3 regions of the Roseibium sp. RKSG952 genome follow, and region 1 is predicted to be linked to each of the others. Evidence: riboswitches for the same ligand, from Rfam matches in the RefSeq annotation. Region 1 holds a riboswitch; each other region holds the start of a gene.
The links. A riboswitch is a leader RNA that binds a small molecule or an ion and turns the genes downstream of it on or off. The one in region 1 is predicted to bind cobalamin.
Positions count from the first base shown of each region.

Region 2: another riboswitch for cobalamin. It lies ahead of E1297_RS40785 (DUF1636 domain-containing protein); the one in region 1 lies ahead of E1297_RS45790 (ferredoxin).
Region 3: another riboswitch for cobalamin. It lies ahead of E1297_RS15010 (hypothetical protein); the one in region 1 lies ahead of E1297_RS45790 (ferredoxin).

Region 1 is NZ_SMMF01000962.1:356,135-363,636, reverse strand. Features, by position in the region: gene E1297_RS45820 (ABC transporter permease) at 1-684, opposite strand, end outside; gene E1297_RS45815 (ABC transporter permease) at 681-1,472, opposite strand; gene E1297_RS45810 (TetR family transcriptional regulator C-terminal domain-containing protein) at 1,734-2,375, shown strand; gene E1297_RS45805 (ABC transporter ATP-binding protein) at 2,652-3,407, opposite strand; gene E1297_RS45800 (iron ABC transporter permease) at 3,397-4,404, opposite strand; gene E1297_RS45795 (ABC transporter substrate-binding protein) at 4,405-5,337, opposite strand; gene E1297_RS45790 (ferredoxin) at 5,324-6,043, opposite strand; cobalamin riboswitch at 6,131-6,337, opposite strand; cobalamin riboswitch at 6,463-6,655, shown strand; gene nrdH (glutaredoxin-like protein NrdH) at 6,737-6,958, shown strand; gene nrdI (class Ib ribonucleoside-diphosphate reductase assembly flavoprotein NrdI) at 6,974-7,387, shown strand; gene nrdE (class 1b ribonucleoside-diphosphate reductase subunit alpha) at 7,369-7,502, shown strand, end outside.
Region 2 is NZ_SMMF01000959.1:155,791-163,292, forward strand. Features, by position in the region: gene E1297_RS40765 (tetratricopeptide repeat protein) at 1-1,199, opposite strand, end outside; gene E1297_RS40770 (alkyl/aryl-sulfatase) at 1,503-3,557, shown strand; gene E1297_RS40775 (hypothetical protein) at 3,772-3,993, shown strand; gene E1297_RS40780 (hypothetical protein) at 3,990-4,493, shown strand; cobalamin riboswitch at 4,553-4,760, shown strand; gene E1297_RS40785 (DUF1636 domain-containing protein) at 5,001-5,357, shown strand; gene E1297_RS40790 (ABC transporter ATP-binding protein) at 5,354-6,130, shown strand; gene E1297_RS40795 (ABC transporter substrate-binding protein) at 6,143-7,093, shown strand; gene E1297_RS40800 (iron ABC transporter permease) at 7,095-7,502, shown strand, end outside.
Region 3 is NZ_SMMF01000892.1:23,631-31,132, forward strand. Features, by position in the region: gene E1297_RS14960 (putative monovalent cation/H+ antiporter subunit A) at 1-95, opposite strand, end outside; gene E1297_RS14965 (hypothetical protein) at 491-664, opposite strand; gene msrB (peptide-methionine (R)-S-oxide reductase MsrB) at 733-1,146, shown strand; gene E1297_RS14975 (hypothetical protein) at 1,257-1,442, shown strand; gene E1297_RS14980 (DUF995 domain-containing protein) at 1,642-2,106, shown strand; gene E1297_RS14985 (hypothetical protein) at 2,164-2,754, opposite strand; gene E1297_RS14990 (iron ABC transporter permease) at 3,082-4,071, opposite strand; gene E1297_RS14995 (ABC transporter substrate-binding protein) at 4,171-5,106, opposite strand; gene E1297_RS15000 (ABC transporter ATP-binding protein) at 5,127-5,900, opposite strand; gene E1297_RS15005 (DUF1636 domain-containing protein) at 5,897-6,301, opposite strand; gene E1297_RS15010 (hypothetical protein) at 6,311-6,604, opposite strand; cobalamin riboswitch at 6,725-6,937, opposite strand; gene E1297_RS15015 (ABC transporter substrate-binding protein) at 6,998-7,502, opposite strand, start outside.

The DNA.
Region 1 (7,502 bases):
CGGGAAGCGGATCTGGCTCCAGATATAGACCGGCAGCGTTGGGCTGTTTCCGGACAGGAAAAAGGCCAGAACGAATTCGTCAAACGACACGGTAAAGGTGACCAGAAGGCTGGCAATGATACCCGGTGCCACAATGGGCAGAGTGACCCGCCGAAAAGTTCCCACAACGCTTTCACCAAGGTCAAAGGCGGCCTCTTCCAACGACTGGTCGAAATCATCAAAGGCGGATTTCATGATCGATACAGCGAAGGGCAAGGCCACAAATACATGGCCTAGTATAACGGTGGTCAGAGAGGGCTTCAGTCCAATGCTGATGAACAAAACCAGCATTGAACTGGCGACAATGATGCCGGGAATGACCAGCGGAAGCATGACCAATCCTTCTGACACTTCCCGCCCCTTGAACCGATACCGGACATAGGCACGCGCTGCGAACAGACCCAGCGAAGTTGCCATAACAGCGGTTACGCTGCCGACGATCAGCGAGTTTACCATCGCCTGCAGAAGCGTATCCTGCTGTCCAAGTTGCGCGTACCACTTCAACGTGAACCCCTTGAGAGGGAAGGCCACAATAGTTCCATCGTTGAACGAAAACAGCGGCAGTAGCAGCACTGGCAGATAGAGGAACACCAGATACGCGACAGCATAAACAAGAAGCCAGGGAATCCTGATAACTTTGGTCATCTGATCCTCCTGCCCAGTGCCGTGACGATGACCACAAAAAAGATTGCCACACAGCCCACAGACAACATCGCCAGAAGTGAAAGAGTTGCACCGAGTGGCCAGTCATTAGCCGCGCCGAACTGCACCTGTATCAGGTTCGCGACCATCTTGCCTTGTGAGCCACCGACCAGAGCCGGAGTGACGTAGTCCCCAACCGTGGGTATGAAGATTATCAAACATGCCGCAATGATCCCCGGCACGGTCAAAGGCAGCGTCACGCGGACAAACCGCTCCAATTTACTGCAACCCAGATCAGTGGCCGCTTCCAGCAGGCTCCGGTCAATCTTTTGCAAAGAAACGTAAATTGGCAGGATCGCAAACGGTGCCCATGCATGTGCGAGGGTGAGAACCACGGCAAACTCATTATACAGAAGAAAAGTCAGTGGCTCCTGAATCAGGCCCAGAGAAATCAGGGCCGAATTCATCACACCATTAAAGCCGAGGATCAGTTTCCAGCTGAATACGCGCAGCAGGTAGCTGCTCCAGAACGGAATGGTGATCAGCAAAAGCCACAGCGTTTTCTTCTGCGTCCTGAACGCTATGAAATAGGCGATAGGATACGCCAAACAAACCGTTGCAAGCGTCACAGCACCCGCAATGACTATTGAACGGATCATCAGATGGCGTACCAGCGGATCGGTAAATGCTTCCTGATAATTCGCCCAGGTCAGCGTGCGATCAATTTCGACGTAGTTTTGAGTCCAAAAACTATAGGCAACCAGAATGCAAAGAGGGACGGCAACCAGCAAGCCGACGTAAAGCGTCGCAGGCGCGCTTAGGGCAAGGCCTTTGCCCGTCTCACTTCTTATGACTCCAGCCATGCTTCCCTGCTGACTTAACTTTCGGTGGCGCGGTGATCTCGATCACAAAATGGACAATCGTCCATTTAAATCTGGAATTTTCAGGCAAGCTGTGTCAACTGATATTTTCACAAGCGGCACTGGCCAAACTGCCAAGAGACGCTAGAACGCGCTGCAAGAGGCTGAAAACAAACAAGACCACCGGAAGAAATGACTGGAAAACGCCAACAGATACGCGAACGAAATCGCCTTACTCTTATCGAGGCCGTGCTCGACTCAGTTGCGGAAAAAGGAATCTCCGAGACGTCGGTCAGCGAAATTATTCAACGCGCTGAACTATCTCGTGGCATGATCCACCTACATTTTGGCGGCAAGGATAACCTTGTTGACGAGGCTGCCCGGCACTCGTCCGAGCAGTATTACAACGGTATATATGCCCTGCTGGAAACTACCGGACAAACTGGCCAGGAACACATTGAGATGATTGTCAGAGGAGACTTAAGTGAAGCCATCCTCAACAAAAAGAACGTTTCAATTTGGTACGCATTTCGCGGGGAAGCCCGAAACAGAGCAGCGATAGCAGCCTTTTCAGATACACGCGATGCAAAGCTTCGGAACCTGGTCTTCAATGCATTCGCGCGAATTGCGAAAGAAGCCGACATCGAACATGCCAATCAGGTTGCACGGGATGCAACCCACGGCACACTCGCCATGTTGGAAGGCATGTGGACCGATTATCTGCTCCACCCGGATTCATTTGATCGCACCGAGGCAATGAGAATTGTTTTTCGATTTCTGCGGGCAATGTTCCCGAAACACTTTGACCTAAGCGGTGCCCTGTTAATTGAATGAGATTTGGGACCAGTTTCCTAACAGGCGCTTAGGAAGTGGATAATCTCCATCTTTAAATCAACACGATGACAGCATCGTAGGGGCGCAAGAAGTTCATTTGAACCGACAACAATGCGCGACTTTTTCGTCACGCCGAGCCGGTCTCGTTCCGATCCCGATGAAGCAGTTTGTGTTTCACGCTCCGCTGCCCCACCTCTCATCGAGATAAACCTTCATATCAAAATCGGGACCTTTCTGATCCAACCTGATCTGCTTCAATGATGAGCAAACTAACAACTACCTCATCACCGGACCATTGATCACCAAAGACTGCATGTTGAGATGTGCGTCGACCAGAAAATGCTCCATCAGGTTCTGGCGTGACAGGACATCCGCCGGTTTTCCATGATCGACGATCCGTCCTCTGCTCATCAAATGTACATGATCGCAATATCGTGCCACTAAATTCAGATCATGCAGGGTCATAAGAACCGTCCGGCCCCGCCGTTTAACCTCGTTCAACAGCACCAATTGGTAATGAAGATCGAGATGGTTGGTCGGCTCATCCAGAATGTAGATTTCCGGGTCACAGGCCAGCAACTGAGCAAAGTAACACCGCTGAAGTTCTCCGCCTGACAGGCGATCGGCAGGCTGATTCCGCTTTTGGATTAGCCCCACCAGCTTAAGTGCTTCATCTCTTCGCAATACCAGCTCAACTCCGTCCAGGCCAAGAGCAGACAGACCAATTTCAACGATATCCGATGGGGTCAACCCGGCCAGCAAACCAGAGCTTTGCACCAACGCACCGCATTTCCGCGCCCATTCGTGATAGGCATAGTCTTCAATATCGCGACCATCTGCAGCGATTTCACCTGCTGCAGGGCGCTCAGCGCGGTAGATCGTACGAAGAACAGTGGTCTTACCCGCCCCGTTAGGACCAAGCAAGCAATGCACCTCGCCTTTGGGGGCGGCCAGAGAAACGCCTTGAACATATGGCTTGCCACCGACGTCAACCGACAGGTTGCGGATATCGAGTGCGGGATTAGACTGCACGGCGCAACCCTCTCAGTATCAGGATGAAAGGCGGTGCCGCAAACAGGGCCAAGAGCACACCAAGCGGCAGTTCCTCGGGCGCCAGCAGGGTTCTACATAGAAGGTCGACAGCAATCAAAACAATCGCCCCCAGCACCATCGACAGGGGTAGTAAAACCTTGTGCCGCGCACCTACCAGCAGCCGTGCCATATGCGGCACAATCAGGCCGATAAAGCCGACGATACCGGCGACGGAAACCGCCAAACCGGTCAGCACAACCGTTGCCACGAATATCATGACGCGCAGGCGCCCTGTGCGGATCCCCAGCGCCTGAGCGCGCTCTTCCCCCAACAAGGTCGCGTCCAGAGCATTCGCGCGCATCAGGAACCCGCCAGCAATCATCACAAGTGCCAGCGCAAGCAAGGGCAACTCTCGCCACTCTGTGCCTGCCGCCGTACCCATGAGCCAGCCCAGGGCGTTACGGGTAACATGTGGATCCCCAATATAGAGGAAAAAGGCCGTCACCGACTGGAACATCAACGAGACTGCAACGCCCGCCAGAATAACAATTAGCGGATCAAGCTGACGCCCACGTTGCTGAGACAGTCCAAGCGTCATCAGAAACGCCAGAGCTGCACCTGAAAACGCGATCAGGGGGACACCGACGGTTTCGGTCACTTCGGACGGCAACCAGATGATCGCCGCGACCGCTGCCGCAGAAGCACCGGATGACAGACCCATCAGATAGGGGTCTGCCATCGGGTTGCGCAGGGCCGTTTGCATCAAAGCGCCAGCAAGGGCGAGCCCGGCCCCGATCAGTCCAACTGCCAATACGCGCGGGATGCGCCACTGCCACACAATCAGGGACAGCCCCCGCGGGGCATCCTCATTGCGCATCAGAATGGCTACACGATCCGACCAGCTTATGTCGGCTGTCCCCCACAGAATGCCCGCAATGGCGACAAGCACCATTACGACCATAGCCGTGGGAAACAGGACCAGGAACCGGGATTGCATTTACTCGAGTTCCGCCAGTTTGGCGTTCAGGTTCTCAACACCATCGGCAAAACGCATCCCGAGAAGGGTTTCAGAGAACGGAACAGTGACGAACCGACCCTCTTTAACAGCGGTCAATTCGGACAAGACCGGATCGCTTTCCATATAGGCACGCTTTTCGCCCGCCGAAGACCAGCTCGCTTCGATCAACAGGATCACATCGGGGTCTGCCTCGACCACGCGTTCCCATGCCAGATCAACCCATGTGCCTTCGACATCGTCACTGATGCTTTTCAGCCCGGCGGTTCTTGCGACCAAAGCAGGCCCTCCGCAGCAACCGATCGAGTAAGGTGTCTCATCGCCACTGTCGTAGATAAACGCCGTACGGCCAGCCCCTTCCGGGTCAGTCTGAACCGCCTCGATACGCGCACGGGTCTCAGCGATCAGCTTGCCCGCGCGATCTTCAACATCAAAAATCTGCCCGATCTTTTCGATGTCGTTCAGGATCGGCTCGATGGTCAAAGGTACATCCTTCGGATGCGCTTCCTTGCAGGATGCGTCAACCAGGTAGGTACCGATTGCCAGATCATGCCATTTCTGCGCTGATCCAAGGTTGTCTTCGGAAAATGCGGACCCAAAACCCGCGAACAGAAAATCCGGCTCATTGGCCAGCACTACCTCTGCGGCCGGGTATTTCTCGGCCAGGACCGGGACGGACTCAAACGCCGCTTTCCACTGGGCTGGCATTTCATCGTCCAGATAAGCGGTACCAACCATCGAACCTTCAAGCCCAAGCGCCAGCATCACTTCGGTCGCTTGCTGGTTCAGGGTAATCGCCCGCGTTGGCGCCTTGTCGAAGGTGTAATCGATCCCGCAGCTTTGTACGGTGACCGGATCGGCCTGGGCTGTAGCCGCGACAAATCCAAGCGGCACGAAGAATTTAAGCAGGTTCATGTGTATCTCCTGTTTGATGAATAAGCAGTGATCGAGGAGTGGTTCCGGCGCCCAGCGCCTGAGAAACAAAGGTCCGAATGTCGTCCAGGCTCTCCACGCGATACCAATCGCCGTGTGGATAGTGGACGATCACTGGCCCGGCATTGCAGGGAAACAGGCAGCCGGTTGTGGTCACCAGACATTCAGAACTTTTGCCCGCATGGCCGAGTTCTTTTTTAAGCGCATCCACCAGATTGGGGGCGTCTTTCAGGTGACATCGCGGGCCTGCACAGACGAGTAGATGGTGGCGAAAGGCAGGAGGGCTGTCCCACCCTTTGCCGAGCTCACCGGAAGGTTTCGGCCTAATCGGTTTCAGCAAAACATCTGCATTTGCGGCAGTCCGAATGACGTCTGAATCCATTTGCAGCGGTTTGGCGAAGAACAGCTCGGGTGCGTTTTCTGTCCGCCTGTGCAACCAGCTTGCTGCCGCATTTGGCAACCAGTTTTCGAGGCTCTGGGAAAACGGCAAGCCAATTGGACGCAACTCGATGCGCTTGGCTCCCTGCTCCGTGAGATCATCTAAAGCATGCCAAAGCCCATCACCGGATGCCTCCAACCTGACAGCGCGGGCTTCTGTATGCGCGGCCTCAATCAGAGCGTTTGCAAGGTGGCGGAACCGGGATTGGCTGACGTAATTTGCCGAAATCAAATAAATAAATGCGTCCATCTCTGCCCCGAAACAGGAGGCAGCTCGGCACAATGCACTGGCCCGAAGATATCCATCATCTCATCCTCCTCGGGCCCTCCGCCCGGTTGGTTACATCCAGATGATGGCAGGTCTCCTGACTTGCGGATCAAAGCTTGCCGTCCCTTCCCGGATCTTGGGCGATCCAGTGGCTCTGACGGGTTGCTCACCGCTTACAGTTGCGGGGGCAGTTTCGGATTTGGATAAACGTCCGCACCGAATTCCCTTTTATCCTTGCGGCAATCACCTCAAGGAACCATCACGGCGAAAAAACACAAGCAAAGTTGATTCGACAAGAGTACGTGCTGGCTGATCGCTGGTATTTTGCCAGAACCTGCACGAGCGGACAAAGAAGTTCGCCACACTTCACTCTATATATTGACAACTTGCCCTGGTGAAACCCAATATAGTGTTGCTTCGGTTCTTTCGATTCCTGTCGAGAGCTAAGAGGGAAACCGGTTCGAATCCGGCGCTGCCCCCGCAACTGTAAGCGGAAAGTTCGGCTGAACACGCCACTGAAAGTACGCTTTTGGGAAGGCCAGATCGAACGATGATCCGCGAGCCAGGAGACCTGCCGCAAGCTCGAATGATAACCACGAACGGAGGGTTCGGGGGCGTTTGGCGGGCTTGTTTGCCCATGGCGTCCTCGGCTTTGATTAAAAGGACAGAGGACAAATGAGCATTACCGTATATTCCAAACCCGCCTGCGTACAATGCACCGCGACCACCCGAGCGCTGGATGCAAAAGGCATCAATTATGATGTCGTGGACCTGACGCAGGACGACAGCGCCATGACCCATGTGACCGAGCTGGGCTATCGCCAGGCACCAGTCGTTGTGGCCGGCAGTGACCACTGGTCGGGCTTCCGCCCGGACATGATCGCCCAATTGGTTTGATCTATGACTGCGCCGATCCCGGCGCTGGTCTATTTCTCATCGAAATCCGGAAACACCCACCGCTTTATCTCGCGGCTGGGCCTGACCTCTTTCCGCATTCCAACTGGGATGGACCCGCTGCCGGACCCTGAAGATCCTTATGTTCTGATCTGCCCGACCTATGCCGACGGCGAAGGACGCGGGGCGGTTCCGAAACAAGTGATCCGCTTTTTGAACGACCCGGCCCGCCGCGCCGGGATCATCGGGGTGATCGGCACAGGCAACCGTAATTTTGGTGCGACCTACGCCCTGTCCGGTCGCATCATCGCCCAGAAATGCAACGTGCCGCTGCTGTATTCGTTCGAGCTGGCAGGCACAGAGACAGACATCGCCCGTGTCCGCACCGGGCTTGAAAAACTAGGGAGACACCAATGCTCGACAGCAGCGTAAACGAGCAGGACTATCACGCGCTGAACGCGATGCTGAACCTCTATGATGGTGAGGGGAATATCCGCTTTGACGCTGACCGCATGGCCGCTCGGCAATACTTCCTTCAGCACGTGAA
Region 2 (7,502 bases), on a different contig from region 1:
ATCAGATGACCCGCTGCCAGATTGGGATCCGCCTGAATCGCTTTACGCGCAGCCATATCCGCTGACGCAAGAATTTCAGCTCGATCCCCCCCGAGGTTGAACCGGATCTGCTGCAGATAAAGGTTCGACAACACAGCCCAGGCTTCGGCATAACCGGGGTCTTGTTTCACCGCATTCTGAATGCAGGCCAGTACGTCGCCATGCCGCTCAAGATTGATGGTGATCTGATAGCTGTAGTAATCCAGCACGCAATCATAGGCATCGCGATTTCCCGGCGGCGTACGTGCAGCGGTTTGCATCGCGTCCTGCGTCAACAACCCATACTTTCCGGCCAGCTGACCGGTCACATCCCGAACAATCTGATCCTGAGCCGCATAGATCTCGCCCGGGGACGGCCCGACCGTGTAGGAGCGCACCCAGGAATAGCGCCCCTCATTCAAATCGATCAGACGTGCTGACAGGGTGACTTGATCTCCGGTTTCCAACACTGACCCTTCCAGTGCGAAATCCGCCCCGAACTCGTCCCGCAATTGTTGCGGGTCCATCTCCTGCTGGCGATACCGGCTGACAGTACCCAGCGGCAATATCCAGAGATCGCGAAACCGCACCAGTTCGGTGGTCAGCTGCTGCGTAATTCCATCTGCAAGCGTTTCCTGAGCATCATCTGGTGATGTGAAGGGCAGAACAGCGATGACAGGTCCGTTGGGCAATTCCGGATCGCGCCCGATGGCCATTGTGATCTGAACCACCGCAAACCATATCAAACCGAGCAGAAGCCCGAAACCTGCGACGAGATATGGCCAGCGAAAACGCTGTTTGGGTTCGACGCTCGTGTTCGGGTCATCCTGCGAATGCGGTTCGACGATTTCCACGCGCTCAAATCGGGGGGCATATCCACCTTTTGGGATCGACAGCCGGATCGGGTCATTCCGTCCCGGGCCCGCATAATAGCCGTCAATATCCTGACGCAACCGGCGCGCCTCGAGCCGGACAACCGGATCGACTTGCTGATCGAAACTTGCGTCGCGATCAAAGACCGACATGGCGATCGAAACGCCTTTGATCTGATCCGCGCGCCCCGCCAAATACTCATCGACAACATAGGTCAGGAATGCCCGGCGTTGCGGCGTCGCGGCAAAATCCGGGTGCTTCAGTAAGCGCGAAAGCTGTTCGCGGATGTCCTGTTCCGAAATTGTCACTCGTCAGAGCCCCAATACTAAAAGCTTTTAAAACCGGTGAGTTACCGTGTGCGATCAATGGCTCTTACTCTGTTTACCTCGCAGGTAGCAACATGTTCGCACTTCACGGAACGATGCGGATGGCTAGGACGGGCGGACTGTTTGCCAATTTGGCGAGCTTCAAGGGGTCAAGGAGAGCGCCTGAATGTCGGCCATCATCGCTACCGATGCATTTACGTACGCCGCACATAAGCACAGCGACGCCCCTTCTTTTTCTGCCCCGTACGAATTCTGACACCACCATCCACAGGAGCCGTCCTAAATATGGCACGCCGAAACTTTTTGGTACTGACAACCGCGCTGCTGGGCCTCACTGCCAGCGTCGCGATCGCGCAGGAGCATTTTGACCCCAAGGGCAAAGCACCCTCACGCTTCACCGTTGAATTTCAAGAGTTGATGCGTGACTCTCTGCCGTTCGAAGATCAGCGCGACTTTGAAGAAAGCAGCAAGGGCCTGATCGCCGTCCCCGACTACCGTCAGATCAAAACCGAAGACGGCATCGTTGCCTGGGATATCGGCAGCTACGACTTCCTGCTTGAGGAAGGTCAGGAATTCGACTCGATCCACCCGTCGCTGCAGCGTCAGGCAATCCTGAACATGAACTATGGTCTGTTCGAGATTCTGGATGACAAAATCTATCAGGTCCGCGGTTTCGACCTGTCCAACATTTCGTTCATCCGGGGCGACACTGGCTGGATCATCTTTGATCCGCTGGCTTCGAAAGAGACAGCTGCAGCAGCGCTGAAACTGCTGAACGACACGGTCGGCGAACTTCCCGTTAAGGCCGTAGTCTATTCACACTCGCATGCTGACCACTATGGCGGCGTCCGTGGTGTCATCAATGACGAAGACGTTGCAAATGGTGTAGAGGTCATCGCGCCAGCTGGCTTCATGGAACATGCGGTGTCCGAAAACGTCTATGCAGGCAACGTGATGAACCGCCGCCTGTTCTTCCAATATGGCGTGCTGCTGCCGCGTAACCCCTATGGTCACGTGGATCAGTCGATCGGTAAGAACATCTCGGCCGGGACCACCGGCCTGATCGAGCCAACCCGCTATGTCTCGGACGATTATGAAGAGATCACCATTGATGGTGTCCGCATGATCTTCCAGAATACCCCCGGCACCGAAGCCCCTGCCGAGATGAACACTTATTTCCCCGACCTCAAGGCCTTCTGGGCGGCGGAAAACATCACCGGCACAATCCACAATATCTACACCCTGCGCGGTGCACTGGTCCGCGATGCGCTGAGCTGGTCTAAGCACATCAACGATGCGTTGTACGAGTTCGGCCAGGAGGCAGAGGTGATGTTTGCTTCTCACTCCTGGCCACGGTTCGGCAATGACCGCATTCAGGAAGTGATGCGGGCGCAGCGCGATACCTATGCCAACCTCAACAACGGCGTTCTGAACCTCGCCAACAAAGGCGTCACCATCAATGAGGTGCACAATGTCTATGAGGTGCCGGAAAGTCTGCAGCAGCAATGGGCGGCGCGCAGCTATCACGGTTCGGTCGAGCATAACAGCCGTGCGGTTATCAACCGATATCTGGGGTATTGGGATGCTAACCCGACCACGCTGACACCGCTTTCGCCTGAAGACAGCGCACCATTGTTTGTCGAGATGATGGGCGGTGCCGAACCGATCATGGCGAAAGGGCAAGAACTGGTCGATGCCGGCAAGTATTTGGAGGCGACCGAGATCCTCAACAAACTGGTTTATGCCGAACCGCAGAACCAGGCTGCCAAGGACCTGCTGGCCGACGCATTCGAGCAGATCGGGTACCAGAAGGAAAGCCCGTCGGTCCGCAACTCATTCCTGGGCGCGGCCTATGAACTGCGCAACGGTATCCCGCAGGGCGCCACCATCGAAACCACCGGTCCGGATACGATCAAAGCGATGCAAACCACCATGTGGCTGGATTTTCTCGGCATCCGCGTCAACAGCGAAAAAGCGGCAGACATGGAATTCACCATCAACCTGTCGATTCCGGATCGTGATGAACACATCGTGGTAGAAATGAGCAACGCCACCCTGACCCATATCGTTGATCAGACTGCGGAAAACGCCGACCTGTCGATCAGCCTGAACCGCGCTGATCTGGAAAAGGTCATGACCGGCGAACGTAAGCTGACCGACATGCTGGCAGATGGAACCGCCAAATCTGAAGGCGATACCGAGATCGTGGCACAACTGGCCTCGACACTCGATCAGTTCGATCTTGGCTTCGAGCTGATGCCGGGCACCGGCGCGAAGGATCTTACCCCTGAGGCAAACGACTTTGCCCAGCCTGCGCTCGCGAATTCCAACGGCGGCTGATAACCCCATCAGTTAGCTGACCCAGGTTCGCAGGGTTGGCTTTCGCCTTGGAAGGCGGGTTTTCCCGCCGGAAGACGGGCCGTCGCAACCGGTCCGTCTTTTCCTTATTGCTTTTTCCGACTATTTTTGTCAGTTAAGCACCGACCTAGTCAGATTCTCTGGATTCACGCCCGGTCACCGCCCTGCCCGACGCTGACCAAGAGACAACCATATAATGACAAAATCGCTTGCTGACCTGCTGGCCATGGATGCTGTTGCCAGCCGACATGGATGTGCATTGAAACCGAAACTCCTCGAGGCCATCGAAGCCGACCTCCGGTTCCCTGCACATGCCACCGCACCCCGCCCACAAACAGAACTGACCGCAGATGAGCTGCCAGAAAACGTGCTCAGCCTATCGGCGCATTCCCCAAATTCTGAAAGGAAGCGCGCATGAGCTTTTCAGTCTATGGATCAAATGGCGACAGACCAGCTGCGGGCAGACCCGAATTCGATGATTTTGAGCTGGGACTGTTGCCCGTCATGCGGCACTTCATCCTCAGTTTTGCCGATCCCGATACGCAATCGTGGCAACACGCCTATTCCACGGCCATCGAACGCTGGGGCGTTGATCAGGGCCTGAACATCGCGCATCTGGTCTATAAGATCGTCAAGGTCACATTGCATTGCCGCCCGGCGGGGCTGGCATTCAATGACCCGCTTTGCCTTGAACAGCGTGGGTCGCTGACATGCGATGAGCTTGCGCTGATGAAGATGCTGCACCACATGCGGCGCGACAACACGCCCGAAGCGCGCGATGCCGTCAACCTTGTTACAGGCGGCTATCCAGATGCCCATCTGATTCAGGCTGGTCTGACGCTTGCCAATCGCTTTCCGACCGGTACCGACCGACGCGGCGACACATCCCGTCGGCCAATGCTTCGGGTCGTGAAGTAAAAACCTATCCCTGCGTTGACCAAGCCTTCAGCTGGCGCTTGACAACGCTATCGACACCAGACTAGCTGAAACGAGATGGTTCCCGACGGTTTGCCCGAGGGATGAAAATGGGAATACGGTGCGGTGCGTTCTGCGTACCAATGCCGTGACTGCCCCCGCAACTGTAGGCGGAGAGCGAAGCCAAAAGACCACTGGCCCAAAGGCCGGGAAGGTTGGCCAAGCATCGACCCGCAAGTCAGGAGACCTGCCATCAGATGTTCAACCAACCCGGGGCGGGGCGTCCTGGAAGGAGGCTTTGATGGCACGTAATCTGCGTGTGTACATAAACGGCACCTTCTGTCCGCACTTGGCAACAAGTGGAGCGGACCATGCCGGAAGCAACTGAACCCTTCGCTTTGTATTTTCAGAACCGGCAGTGGCACAGCATCGCAAATCCGAGCTGCAATGAATTAACTGTTACGTTATTACATTGCATATCATCCGGATTGTCAGTAAGTGGAGCGCGCAATGCCAGAAAACTCTGATCATTTCCTGTTGATTTGCGAGACTTGTCAGGGCTCGGACATTGCCGATGCGCTTCGAACGGCGATTGCGGACAAGCTTCCGTCCTGCTTCGCAATCCGAGGGGTTTCCTGCATGGCTGGCTGTTCACATCCTACGACTGTTGGCTTTCAGGCTGCGGACAAAGCGCAATACCTGTTCGGTCGCATTAGTTCAGCGCAGGACATTGAAGCGCTGGCCGCGTTTGCCTGGCAATATCAGGACAGTGCTGACGGCTGGACCAATGCTACGGACAGACCCCCTGCCCTTTACACCAAAACCTTGTCGCGCATGCCGCGCATCTTGTCTGGAGGTCAGGCATGACATTTCTGGTTGCCGAAAATCTCGAGTACTATGCATTGAACGGTGATGTTCTGCTGCAGGGTGTGTCCTTTGATCTGGACGAGGGATCAGTACTGGCCATCGCAGGCCCGAACGGCGCGGGCAAAACCACCCTGCTGAACTTGCTATGTGGTGTCGAAACCATCGCGCTTGGGGATGTACTGATACGCGGTCAAAGCCTGCGATCGCTATCCCCTCAGGACCGTGCCCGGACCATCGCTGTAGTAAGCCAGCAGGAACTGCCCGATGGACGGTTACGACTAAGAGACTACGTTGCCTTGGGGCAGATTCCCATCAAAGGCGACCGATCTGTAGATGAACATAAACAGGCATTGGACAGGATATTTGACCTGACCGAGCTGCATCATCTGGCAGGCAAGCAGATGTCGACCCTATCGGGAGGCGAGCGTCAGCGCGCGCATATTGCGCGCGCTCTAGCCCAAAACCCATCCCTGCTGTTTCTGGACGAACCCACCAACCATCTGGATCCCGACGCCAAGGGGCGCATGCTGTCGCTGGTCGCCGATCTGGGCATCACCGTGGTCATGATCGTCCATGACCTGGTCATGATACCGGAATTCGCCACCCATGTTGCGTTGATGAAATCTACCCGCCTGACGGGTTTTGGACCAGTCAGCAACATTCTGACGCCACAGCGCGTGCGCGAAACCTTTGGCGTCGAATACCTGTGTTTTCAACACGAAGACCGGGTGATCCCCGCGCTCGACATCCGAAAAACCAAGCTTACAAACTGACAGGAGCTTTCCATGAACCTGAAACTCTGGCCCGTGGCGTTGATCACCGGCCTCGCCACCAGTGCGGCCGCACATGAGGTCACCGTAGACAATTGCGGCGAACCGCTTGTTTTTGACTCAACGCCCGAACGGTTGGTCGTGCACGACATGAACATGACTGACATGGCCTTTGCGCTTGGCCTGCAGGACAAGATCGTTGGTCTGACCGGCATCACCGGTTGGTACAAGACCAGCCCGGAATTCGATACGCTGCGCGGTGACATCCCCGAACTGGCGCCGAAATACCCCACCGTCGAAAATCTAGTAGCGGTAGAACCCGATCTGTTCTTTGCCGGGTGGTACTATGGCATGAAGCCCGGCGGCGAAGTCACTCCGGACACGCTGGCCCCCTTTGGTATCAAGACCATGGTCCTGACCGAAAGCTGCGTGCATCTGAACAAGGACCGCCCCGAAGCCAGCATGGACCTGTTGTTCGATGACGTTCTGCGTCTGGGCAAAGTTATGCATGTAGAGGACAAGGCCGAAGCTTTGGTCGATGGCTGGAAAGGCCAGTTGTCCGCCATTGAAGCCAAAACCGCAGATCTGGCGAAACCCCGCGTCTTCCTGCTGGATGGTCCGGCTGATGCGCCTTTTACCGCGGGCAAGTTCGCAATCCCTGACGCGATGATCACTGCCGCTGGTGGCGAAAACGTAACCCATGATCTGGACACCAGCTGGGGCCGCACCTCGTGGGAGGCAGTCGCCGCCACGAACCCTGAATTCCTGGTTCTGCTGGACTACCAGACCGGCAACGGCGCTGCGGATACCTTCAAATTCCTGCAGGAGCACCCCGTGATGTCCCAGACCGACGCAGTCAAGAATGAACGCTGGATCGGTCTGCGCTACGAAGAGTTGACACCAGGACCGGCAAACATCGAAGCGATCGAGAAAATGGCGCGCGAAATGCACGCCGAGATCAACTGATATGGGCCCGTTAGGCCGGACAACACTGCTGGGGGCGGCCGTTCTGGTCGCCCTTTTGCTGGTGTCGACAATCTATGGCACCACGCCGATCCCTGTTGCGGACGTCCTGACCGCCATTTCGCTTGGCACTGGCATCAGCGAAGGCGACATGTCCCCGCTGCATCGGATCGTGTTCGACCTGCGTTTACCACGCGCTCTTTTTGCCGCGGTGATCGGCGCGGGTCTTGGTGTGGTCGGGGTCGTGCTTCAGACCACCACTCGAAACGATCTTGCCGACCCGTTTCTGTTCGGCCTTTCCTCTGGCGCTGCCGCGGGTGCAGTTCTGGTCATCACCGTCACTGGTGATGTTCTGGGCATCTGGACCCTGCCGCTTGCAGCCTTTTGCGGTGGTCTCATCGCATCCGGGGTT
Region 3 (7,502 bases), on a different contig from region 1:
CGGGTGAGATAAGGGGCGATTGCGGCCGCGAAAAAAGGCGCCAGAACGGCGAGGATGGTGGTCAGCGTATTGCTGTCGATCGCTACAGGCGTCATGTGTGTCTCGGGTCACTTCATTCCGGGAGGAACATGCGGACTTCGGGCCACGTCAGGCAGCCCATGACAAGCGGCCGAACCGGTCAGGGTCCAGCCAAACATGACGAGGTCTTACGATCTACAATAATGCTGCGCAAGTGTAATCGACCTGTTTCCAGAATATCCGGCACCAGTCACTGGATTTCTACTGGACATGCAAGGAAAGCAGGCGGGCATCGGTGATCCTTATACAATCAGACAATTTTTCGTCTCCAAGTGGGGATGCGATATTGTTTGGTCAATCTCGAAATGACGAAAAAACTGCCGAAAGGACTTTTTTCATCCAACTTCCCGGCACAAGCAAAAGACCGCACGCCACGCTTGCCCAAGCCGGAATCCGGGGAAACCGGGCATGCTCACCGGGCAAGGCAAACATCAGAAACCTTGCCAAGGGCAAAACGACGCAGAAACGGACTGACCGCATTGTTACCCTGCCATGCAACCCGCCGGGCTGTGTCACTTGCAAGGCGCCCGTCTGCCGGCGTTTCGCAGAACAAACCCATCTTGAAGGACGAGCCGGCGTCGCTCATCATCCTTGCCGCGGCGCAAAATGCGACCTATCTAGCGGGGTCTGCAATAATCAGCGAGGGAGCCCGACATGACGGACACCATTTCCGGCAAGGTTGAAAAAAGCCTGGACGACTGGCGGGATCAGCTGACTCAGGAACAGTTCTATGTGACACGTCAGTCCGGAACCGAGCGTCCGTTTACCGGCCCGTTCTGGAACAGTTTCGAAACCGGCCGCTATGATTGCGTGTGCTGCGGAGCGCCGCTGTTTCTGTCGGACACCAAGTTCGACGCCGGCTGCGGCTGGCCGAGCTTTTTCCAGGCTGTGACACCAGATGCGATCACCGAGATCGAGGACCGTTCACATGGCATGGTGCGTACCGAGATCCGCTGCAGCCGATGTGATGCGCATCTGGGCCATGTGTTTCCAGACGGACCACCCCCGACGGGCTTGCGCTATTGCATGAATGGCCACGCCATGCAGTTTGAGCCGGAAGGATCGTGAAACCTCCTTCGGTCTAAACTTACTCGAGACGAAAAACCGGATTTGATCGGCGCGGTCCAGCAAGAACTGTCCCTGTTCCTGCCCCTCAACGGCCTTGCCCCAACTTTATGATGTCGCGGATCTTCGACCTCGCGCAAATCGGCATCGTGCCGTCTTGTGCGGTGGTCCCGCGCGAAGTGTTGCTTGCACACGGGGCGGGATGGCGGATCGGGCTCGTGGTCATGTCCACCGTTGCGGACATGACACTCGACGGCTGGCTTCCGGGGCGGATCCACGACGTCAGCGGACCCTATTAGCCCCCCTCCATCAACGGCATCGCCAGGGCCCTTGTGAATGTCGCGGATAGTGCTCACTCTGGTCCACACGCGCACCGGGCGCAGCAACATGACGCCCAGTTGAGCTGGAATCGCCTCCAAAACAGACCTGTCAAGATGCATTTGCATCTATCGGCGCGGATGATTTCCGGCCACCCTTTTCATATCGCGTTACATTCGAATGGAGGCAAACGTGACTTCTTCCTTATTTCCAATGGCCCTGCTGTTGATTCTCGCACCCGCCACAGCCCTTGCCGGCAAGTTACCAGACACCGCAAAACCTGTTTCAGCAGCGGAACTAACGAAAATATACAGCAACAAGTCGACAAACTGGTCCAAGAGCCGGGCATATTTCGCACCTGACGGAGCTTATTACATTATCGGAAAGAACAAGAACTGGTACGGCACCGGCAAGTGGAATGTAAAAGGCAATCGAATTTGCGCAAGAGTGAAATGGCGAACGGTAGACCGGAAAGACACCGGCAAAGCCCTGAATTGCTGGACTTGGTACAAGGACGGACGCGGCTATGTGATGGTCCATAACAAGGAGGGCCGAAAAAGCGACGACTACTATACCAGCGAAAGGAGCAAATTGTCTCGCGGCGACAAAGTTACCAGGACCTACTACCAACTGTCCCAAAAATAGAACACGAGCCATGCGCGGCCGGCTACATCGCCGATGGTTCTCTCACGATCAACCAAGTCAACTGATCGCACTGAAGGCGCTGACGATCAGCCAGACCTGCGAGAGCAGAACCACACCTACAACAAAGACATGATAGCCGGACCGCTCCACCCGGATGGCAGACAGAACCAAAGCAACGATCGCGAGCTGGCGCACGAGATAGGACGGCCCGAGTTCCTGAAAGTGTTCTATCCCTTTCAGCCGGGTGTCGGCGACATCGACCAGAAACAGAACTGCCAGCAGGCTGTAGATCCACGCCCTCCGGCGCAGAAAATAGTCCTTGTAGCCGGAATACTCCTCCATTTTCTCCGGATAAAGCACCGCGGAAATGAAGAAATAAATCGCCGCAAAAAAGATGTGAAACAGGTAGCTCTCGAAAGTCCATGTATCGACGCTGACGAGCGCAAATTCGAACCACCAGAAAAACGTCACGCCCAGCAACATGTAGAGTGACCAGCCAAGGTGAACGCTGTAGATCGGAATTTTTCCCGGATGCTGAACAAACAGCGCGAGCCCGTTCATGAGCCGCGCCATGCCCAGCCCGACCACCATTCCCATGATGATACGCACATGCACGAACTCGGCCGAACTGGTGGCGGCAGTGTCCATCACGCCTCCTCTTAATCGGGAAAGGCAGCTCCCGGCTGCAAATGGTGGTTGCGCCCAGCCTAGAACATCCGGCAGGTCCCGCTAGAGTGATATTTTTGACGATGCCCTGGACCGGCTGGCGTCAGGGATGATGTGCAAATCGCGGTGAGCAAGTCCGATTACAGGGGCTTTACCGGATCAACCCGGAAAGCCGCTGTTTCAACCGCGTCCGCAGCTCTCCGGTCCCGGCTCTGTGCATTGCTTGACCGGGACGGCAATCCGGTCGACGAAACCGCCTCTCAGAAGCTGACCGGGTTTGACTTGACGAGCCTTTCCCTTGCCCTGTCGTTATCCCTTGCGCCGCAACAGCCAGACGAAGAACACGCCGCCGATCAGGCCGGTGACAATACCGATCGGCATGTCTTCGGGGGCCATCACGGTGCGGGCCAGAATGTCGGCCCAGATCAGGAAAATCGCACCAGCGAGCATGGATGCGGGAATGACGCGTGCATAATTGCCGCCAGCGGCAAACCGGACAATATGCGGGATCATCAACCCGACAAAGCCGATAATGCCTGAAAAGGCGACCATCACGCCGGTGATCAGCGCCCCGGCGACAAAAACCGTCAGACGGAACCGGACAACGGGTATGCCGAGCGTCGAGGCGCTTTCATCGCCGATGGTCATGGCATTCAGATCTCCCGACTTGACCCAAAGCCAAGCGCCGCACAGGCTCAAGACACCAAGCGGAAACAAAAGGTGGCTCCACTGGGCAAGGCCCAACCCACCAAGCATCCAGAACACCACCGTGTGGGTGGCGCGCGGGTCCCCCAGGAAGATCAGGACATTCGCCAGGGCCATGACGATGAAGGACACCGCGACACCGGACAATACCAGCCGGTCGGCGCTGGTGGCCGCCGCAAAGCGCGTGACTGCCAGCACCAGCAGGGTCGCAATCAAGGACCCTGCAAAAGCCATCAGCGGCGCGGTGAGCAGGCCGAGGAACAGGCCGGTGTGAAGCAGCGCCAGAATCGCACCAAAGGCACCGCCGGAAGAAATCCCCAACAGATGCGGGTCGGCCAGCGGATTGCGTGTGACCGACTGGAGCGCGGCCCCGACGACGGCCAGTCCTGCCCCAACGAGGGCTGCCAGAATCACTCTTGGGAACCGGATATCCCAGACGATAGCCTCCCGCCCCTGCGACCAGTCGGCTTCGATCAGCCCGGGTACCATCTTGTTGACGGCAATGCCGAACACGGTGCCGGCCGGGACCGGAACCGCCCCGATGCCAACACCGATCACCATGGACAGGATCAGAAGACCACCTCCGCAAAGCATGGCGGCTCCGAACCCCCAGGCGCGTTTTCCGGCGCGAGGCCGGTCCCCGGAAGCACCTTCAACGGTGGCGGCGGCGTCTTCAATCCTGTCCGTCATGCCTTATTCGCCCCAGAAACCGTTTGCGAGTTTCCGGACCGCCTTGATATTGCGCGGCCCAGGCGTCGCCTCGACATATTCAAGGACGACGAAGCGGTCGTTCCGGACCGCATCAATGCCGTTCAGCGCCGGATTGGACTTCATGAACGCGATCTTCTCGTCGGCCGTGACCTCACCATAATTGACAATCACCACGGCTTCCGGATTGCGGTCAACCACCGTTTCCCAATCGACCCGCGCCCAGCTCTTGTCGAAATCATCAAGCACGTTAACGCCGCCAGCCGCCTCGATCAGGGCTGTCGGCATGGCGTAGCGGCCTGCCGTGAAGGGCCGGTCCTCGCCACTGTCATAAACAAAGACGCGCAAGGGCGCGTCCCCCTTGGCAAGACCTTCGGCGAATTCCGCAAGATCGGCCTTGTAGCCTGCAACAAGCGCTTCAGCCCGGTCCTCGACCCCGAATATCTTTCCAAGGTTGATGAGGTCATTGTACATGTCATCCATGGAGACCTTCGGCTTCTCACCGAGATGGATGCAGGATTCGGTCAGCTCATAGACGTTAATGCCGAACGGCTTGAGGGTTTCCGGCGTCACTTCGCCGCCCACCTTCATGCCATAGTTCCAGCCTGCGAAGTAAAAATCCGCATCCGCGCCGATCAGCACTTCCCTTGTCGGATAATCCGCCGACAGCTCGGGCAGCCGATCCACACCACTGCGCATATTCTCATCAAGCTTGTGCCAGCCGGAAATGCCGGTGTAGCCCACCATGCGATCAGCCAGTCCCAGCACAAGCATCATCTCGGTCAGGTTGACGTCATTGGAGACAGCCGCCTTGGGCGGCTCGTCGAAGGTGACGGAGCGGTTACAGCTTTCGACCGTGGTCTGCGCGAATGCGCTGCCCGATAAAAGCGAAATGCCAAGCGTCAGGGCGATGCGGTTCATAGGGTTTCCTCCTGAGGTTTTTACAAGTGAAAGGTAAAATGCCGGTCGCCGCTCGGCTCCAGCCTCTGGACCTGCGTGCTGACGGAAAAGGCGGCTGCCACCCGGTCCGGGGTCAAAACGGTTTCAGGCGCCCCGAAGGCAAGCGCCTTGCCCCTGGCCAGCACCAGAACGTCATCGCAGAGGCCTGCAGCCATGTTCAGGTCATGCAGACTGGTGACGATGGTGATCGGCAAGCCGCGCAAGAGCGCCATGATCTCAAGCTGATGCCGGATGTCGAGATGGTTGGTCGGCTCGTCGAGAATAAGCAGGCGCGGTTCTTGGCAAAGCGCACGAGCGACCATCACCCGCTGGCGTTCCCCCCCCGACAAGGTACCGAAGGCGCGGGCCTGCAGCGGCCACAGATCCATGCGGATCAGCGCCGCCTCCACGATCTCGCTGTCCCGCGCCCCGCCACGCGCAAAACCCCGCCCGTGGGGGATCCGGCCAAGGGCTGCAATCTCGCGCACGCTTAACGAAAAATCGGCCGCCTGTTCCTGAAGCACGGCGGCGATCTTGCAGGCCGCCGCCCGGGCGCTCAAGCGCCAGATATCATCGCCATCGACAAGAACCCGGCCGGTCCTCGGCTTGTGGAGCCGGTAAAGCAGCCTGAGCAGGGTGGACTTGCCAGCGCCATTGGCTCCGACCACCCCCAGAATACGGCCGGGCGTCAGCTCGAACGAGACCGGATGCAGCAGGACACTCTGCCGGTCCGGCCCCCACGAAGCGCCGTCGACAGCAAGGGCCGCACCGGTCAAGACACGTTCACCTTGCTGGATTCGCTGGCGATCATCGCGGCAGGTATGCGGGCCAGCGTGGTGCGGCGCAACTTCCCCGGACGGGTCGGTGACGAACACCATCCGTCTTCCAGACCCCGGTATTGGGCGGCAAAGGCGACCAGATCGTCGATATCCTCGTCCGGATCGATGTCACCGAACAGATACGTGGCCTTGCCGCTCGCCCGGTAGGCCACCGTGCAGGGCCGTGAACACCCGGCCATGCAGGCTATCCCGGACACCTCGAAGGACGCGCCGGTGAGCGGCGCCGCAACAGCCAAGGCGTCCTGCAACTTTTTCATCAGTTCGAAACCGGGACGGCAGTCGCTGCCCTGGTGACGGCACGTCGTGCAGACGAAAATCCTGTGGGTGTCTTCAGCCATTGCTTCGCCTCACGCTCCTGCCCCGCCGGGTCCGTCTGCACCCTTGTTCACGCCGTCATAGTTTTCCGGCGCAATGCCTTGCGATCTCTTCAGCGCCGAATGAGCGGCTGCCCTTGCGGGCACCGCCGCCCCCGTCATGCCATCGGGGTTTGTGTTTTGTAATGTTATTACATTACAATTGTCAAAGCCTGCAATGGGCTCCGTCGCGCCATTGTGAAGCATCGCCCGCGCGGCGCGGTCGCTCAGACTGGCGGCAAAGTCAGCCGCATTCAGAAGAGGAAGTGGTTCGGTCGTCCGGGACATATCGCCCTCCGCGATTGCGCGAGGTGCGGACAAGGACGGTCAGACCGGATTTTGGCGAGGCAGAAAGCCTGCAGGAACAAATCATGTCATCAGCCTTCTCCGGGACACCCCGCCCGGGTTGCGTTTCAGATCGTCCATGGCAGGTCTCCTGACTTGCGGGTCACTGCTTGCCTGAACCTTCCCGGGGCTTACCGGTGGCGTTTTCAGGGTCGCTCGCCGCTCACAGTTGCGGGGGCAGTCACGGATTTGGCGCCTGATAGCTACACCTCACCATGTTCCCTTTTCATTCCGATCCAAAGCATGGACCCGGAAACCATGAACACCTCTTTCCTAGAGCGTGGCAGACTTGCGGTCAATGCGATCAGGCGGCAGGGTTAGGTTCTCAACCGACTTCTAATGTGGGACTACGGCTTCATCTTGAATGATCCTGGCCGCTTCCGCCCACACATCGATGTCTTTAAACACATCCGGGTAGAGATAATGTGCTGCCTGTAACAGAACGACCTGACGTGCAATCGGCCCATTGGCCTCAACCCAGTGATCGCTAACGTAATGCACGCGGTCATTTTTCACCGCGAAGAGCAATTGCCAGGCGGGGCTGGTTTCGTACATGCTTCCAGCACCGTAGTCGTATACAAAAATGACATCCGGGTTCTTGTCGAGAAGCGTCTCAAGCCCGACTTCCATGCCGAATTTGCCGCCCGGCGACATCGGGCCCATGACATTCTCACCGCCGATGGCAGAAAGAATCCCGGCAGTCGTGTTTTCGGTATGAAATGCAAAGGGAGATTTTCCGCCCCACATCACCACAAAACTCGGGTGCGTGTCCTTGGGCGCTTTTTCGGCAACATCTGCCAAAAGCGCTCGAAAATCGGCATTCAACTTCCGCCCACGCTCC